2 regions of the Desulfosporosinus acidiphilus SJ4 genome follow, and region 2 is predicted to be linked to the other one. Evidence: riboswitches for the same ligand, from Rfam matches in the RefSeq annotation. Region 2 holds a riboswitch; the other holds the start of a gene.
The links. A riboswitch is a leader RNA that binds a small molecule or an ion and turns the genes downstream of it on or off. The one in region 2 is predicted to bind thiamine pyrophosphate.
Positions count from the first base shown of each region.

Region 1: another riboswitch for thiamine pyrophosphate. It lies ahead of thiD (bifunctional hydroxymethylpyrimidine kinase/phosphomethylpyrimidine kinase); the one in region 2 lies ahead of thiC (phosphomethylpyrimidine synthase ThiC).

Region 1 covers NC_018068.1:2,464,302-2,466,791, forward strand. Annotated here, with positions in the region: gene DESACI_RS11260 (DNA recombination protein RmuC) at 1-723, opposite strand, end outside; TPP riboswitch at 974-1,086, shown strand; gene thiD (bifunctional hydroxymethylpyrimidine kinase/phosphomethylpyrimidine kinase) at 1,167-1,970, shown strand; gene thiM (hydroxyethylthiazole kinase) at 2,009-2,490, shown strand, end outside.
Region 2 covers NC_018068.1:2,590,607-2,593,096, reverse strand. Annotated here, with positions in the region: gene thiC (phosphomethylpyrimidine synthase ThiC) at 1-965, opposite strand, end outside; TPP riboswitch at 1,120-1,222, opposite strand; gene purF (amidophosphoribosyltransferase) at 1,250-2,490, opposite strand, start outside.

The DNA.
Region 1 (2,490 bases), 130 kb from region 2:
TTTAACTGCAAATTCAACGCGGTCATTGCTGCCAGGCTTCGTCGCCACATTTGTAGCATATTGCTCCGGCGTAAGTACTTGCTCAAGCAAATTACCCAGTTGAATCTCGCCCATGATTCCTCGGGTTTTTACATTGGATAAGACTTTCTTTAAATCCCCGACACCGGAGGCTAAGGTCTGCATTTCGCCCAACCCTTTGTATACAGCTTCGAGCCGTTCACTGACCAATTTAAAGGATTCCCCTAAGCGTTGTTCAAGAGTGGCGCTGAGTTTTTCATCGACAGTGGCGCGCATTTGATCTAACTTCTGTGCGTTATCTTGTTGAATCCGCGAAAGTCGTTCTTCTACAGTTTGACGCAGTCGTTCCATTTTTAAATCTGTGGTTTTGGTAAGAGAATTTAACTGTTCGGAAAAGATATCCAATTGATTGCGCTGGAGAGAAGCTATTTCTGCCATACGTGCTAAAACAGAATTATTAAAGGTATGCACCGTTTGGCTAAGTTCTTCACGCACTTGACGGGAATTGAGCATAGATTCTTCTCGGTTTTTGGAAATTTCCCCCTGAACCAACCGCTCGCTGCGTTCGAGGCTTTTCTCCAACAGCTCAAATTTGCCGGTAATAGGAGTCAAGGAATTTTTAGAGGTGCGCAGCAACAAGAGAATTAACAAAAGGATTGAAATAGATACAAGAACGATTAGGGTTATAAGCATTGGGTCGACCATCAAAATGCCTCCTGTAGTTTAAGTCTTAATATTACATTAGCACATTTGACGGACATTTTTCGTAAAATTTTCGTGAAGTCGTTAGATTTCAAAATCAAAGGATAACAAATTGAAAGATTTGTACTTGCTTAAACCGAGTGTACATCGTTGAAAACAAATTCGCTATTAAGTCTATTCTGTTTCAAAGGGCGTCAGTCATTAAGTGTTGACTTTGAAATTTGACCATGTTAGATTAAGGAAAAGTGGATAAATTTGAAAGCGGGGGAGCTGGAGAGGCCGGCTGAGATTGAGACCCTAAAAAGTCTGAGACCCTAAAACCTGATCTGGATAATGCCAGCGTAGGTAAGCAGTTACTCTTTTTATGAAAATATTAAGAGCTCAGATCCTAGGCAGGGTTTGAGCTCTTTTTCTCTGGCAAATAGTAATCCTAAGGGAGGAAAATCATGAAAAAGGCATTAACTATAGCCGGCTCCGACAGCAGCGGAGGGGCAGGGATTCAAGCAGACTTAAAAACTTTTTCTGCCCATGGCATTTTTGGGATGAGTGTTATTACGGCTGTAACTGCTCAAAACACCCAAGGCGTCTTTGCGGTACAAGATATTTCAAGAGAGGTGATCGCTGCACAAATTAAGGCGATTTTTGAAGACATTGAAGTTGATGGATTAAAGGTCGGTATGGTTTCACAAATATCGACCATTGAGATTATAGCAGAATTATTGAAAGTTTATGCGCCGAAGAATATTGTTATAGATCCGGTTATGGTATCAAAAAGCGGCTACCATCTGCTAAACCCTCAAGCAGAGCTAACTTTAATTCGTGAACTTTTGCCTTTAGCAACTGTCGTAACCCCTAATATTCCAGAGGCTGAGGTTATGACAAAAATGACCATTCAGAACCTTACCCAGATGGAGAGTGCAGCAAAATACATATATCAGATGGGGGCTAAAAATGTTCTTCTCAAAGGCGGGCATCTCGAAAACGATTCAACGGATATTCTTTACGATGGTCGGAACTTTAAGTATTATACTTCACAGCGTGTAAAGACAAAGAACACTCATGGAACTGGCTGTACTTTGTCTTCTGCCATAACATCCAATCTTGCTTTGGGCTATCCGTTAAGCGAAGCTGTCTCGCTGGCTAAAGATTACATTATAGAAGCGATTGAACATTCTTTGGATATTGGGAAAGGTGTTGGACCTACTCATCACTTTTATTCACTTTACCAAAAAGCGGGATTTAATAATTAATACTGCGAAACGTATGTAAGGAAAGAGGAGCGATAAAAATGGAACTGCGTGAAAGAATCATGACCAATTTTAAATTGATTAAGGAAAATAAACCTTTAATACATCACATAACTAACTATGTGACGGTAAACGATTGTGCGAATATTGTCCTTGCCTTGGGGGGCTCCCCGGTTATGGCAGATGATCAGGCGGAAGTTGCAGAAATGGTCGGGATTGCTTCATCATTAGTTCTCAATATCGGGACGTTGAACTCCAGGACCATCGACAGCATGCTGCTTGCCGGAACGCGAGCCAAAGAGTTGGGGGTTCCCATTATCTTAGATCCGGTTGGTGTTGGAGCAACAAAGCTGAGAACGCAAACTGCTCAAAAATTGATTGAAGTCCTTACCCCAGAAGTTATAAGGGGAAATATGTCCGAAATCAGCGTCATAGCAGGCCAAGAAGTTGCTATCAAAGGCGTAGATTCGTTGGCTGATGAAAATAACAGCAGTGTTGTTGCTAAAAAACTCGCCTTCACTCT
Region 2 (2,490 bases):
AAGTCCGCTCCTGATGCGGCAGCTATGGCACCGCCAATGGCACTGGTAATGTGATCATATCCTGGAGCAATATCTGTTACTACTGGGCCTAATACGTAAAAAGGAGCGTTGTGGCATAATTTCTTTTCTAATAACATATTGGCTTGAATTTCATTGAGAGGGACATGACCTGGGCCTTCAATCATAACTTGAACATTCTTTTCCCAAGCGCGCAGGGTTAATTCGCCTAACACGATAAGTTCTTCAATCTGCGCAGGATCAGTAGCATCCGCAAGGGATCCCGGACGACAGCCATCCCCCAAGCTCAGGGTTACATCGTACTTGGCACAGATATCCAATAGATCGTCAAAATACTCGTAAAATGGATTCTCGCGATTATTTAATTCCATCCAGGCAAACAAAAGCGAACCTCCACGGGAAACTATATTTGTGACGCGTTTATTTTTTCGAAAATGGGCCACTGTTTGACGATTAAGTCCAGCATGGATCGTCATGAAATCTACCCCATCTTGGGCATGCTTTTCTACAACTGCTAAAAACTCTTCTACAGTGATATCTTCGAGTTTTTTATCCAAATAACCAATGGCATCATACATAGGAACTGTGCCGATCATTGCTGTTGACATGTTAATTAGACGGGAACGAAATTCTGCTGTTTTTCCATAGTTGCTCAAATCCATAATAGCTTCAGCCTTCATATTAATGGCTGTTTGTACCTTTTCCAGTTCAAGATTAATATTCGCACAATCTTTGGAAATCCCTAAGTTGACATTGATTTTCGTTTTTAGGCCTTGCCCTACGCCTTCAGGGCTTAAAGATTGGTGATTAATATTTGCCGGAATGACCACAGTTCCTTGGGCAACACGTGCCCGTATATCTTCAGGGGATTGATTCTCTTTCTGAGCAACAATTCTCATCGCTTCGGTAATTTCGCCTCGTTTAGCGGCCGCCATTTGTGTTGTCATATCTAAGTGCCTCCTCAAATATTTTTTACTCTGTTTGAAGAATTAAATAACGTTAAGCTTTACTTAAATGCATGCCCTCCTCTCCTTTAAGATTCTAAAAGTACAAAGAAGAAAGCGACTTTCCTTGTGGAAGCCGCCTTCATCTAAATACAACATTAGACGCACATTGCTTCCCTACGCCGGTATTACCCGGATCAGGTTTGAAGGGTTAAGAGAACTCTCAATCTCAGCCTGTTACGGCACCCCTAGCAGTTAATTTATAAATTGGGTAAATGGTAAATTGACTAGTACGGAATCCTTGGTTTCAGCGGATATCTTTTATTAAAACAAGCTAAACAAACGTCTTGAGAAAACACGGAACGAAGTAAACCGGCTTGTGATAAGTAATATAGTGTATCAGCGTTTAAATATTCACGAATTTTATCCACTGACATTTGTGCCGCGATTAATTCTGCCTTTTCAGCAATATCGATACCGTAATAACAGGGGAATTGTACTCGAGGAGAAGCAATAAGCAAATGCACTTCTCTAGCGCCAGCCTCACGGATAAGTTTAACTAACTTGACAGCAGTAGTTCCCCGTACCAGGGAATCATCAATTAATATGACACGTTTAGAACGGATAACCTCAGGTTGAACTTTTATGGTCTTAGTCACTACCAGTTCTCTTAACGGTTGAGCAGGTTGTATAAACGATCGATCATATTGGGTAGTTTTTAGTAAAGCCTCTTCTAAAGGAAGCCGCCTTGCAGAAGCATAGCCTAATGCCGCATGACGCCCGGAACGGGGAACGGGAATCACTACATCAGCATCTATGGGATATTCTCTGGCTAATTCTTGCCCCATCCAAAAGCGGCTTTTTTCGACATTAATACTATCAATTGTGCTGGCTGGGTGAGCGAAATAAATATACTCAAATGCACAACAACATGTTTTTGACGTGTTAACTACTTGATGTGATTGTATCCCGGTTTCATTAATAATTATCATCTCTCCGGGAGCGATATCTCTGATAAAAGTTGCGTTAATTGATTGAAGGGCAAAGCTTTCAGAGGCTAAACAGTAAGCCTTTCCTAAGCGACCTAAGCAGAGCGGCCGGAGTCCAAAAGGATCTCTAATGCCAATTAAGGCATTGTTCGTCATGACAACTAAAGAATAGGCCCCGTATAATTTATTTAATGCGTTGCTAATTGCATTTTCCAAGGAAGAAGCTTGTTGATTTATTAAATGTAGAATTACTTCACTGTCTGCTGTACTCTCAAAACGATGACCGGCCCGGGTCAGAGATAAACGCAATTCTTGGGCATTCATGATATTGCCGTTATGAGCCAAAGCGATTTCTCCAAATTGTGTGGAAAGAGTTAACGGCTGGGCATTTTTGATGTGATTCGAGCCGGTTGTCGAATAACGCACATGGCCAATTGCACTACTTCCATGTAGGCTGTCGAGAATTCCATCGTTAAAGACACTGGTAACGAGTCCTAAAGCTTTATAGGTTTTCATTGAAATTTTGTTAGATATGGTTA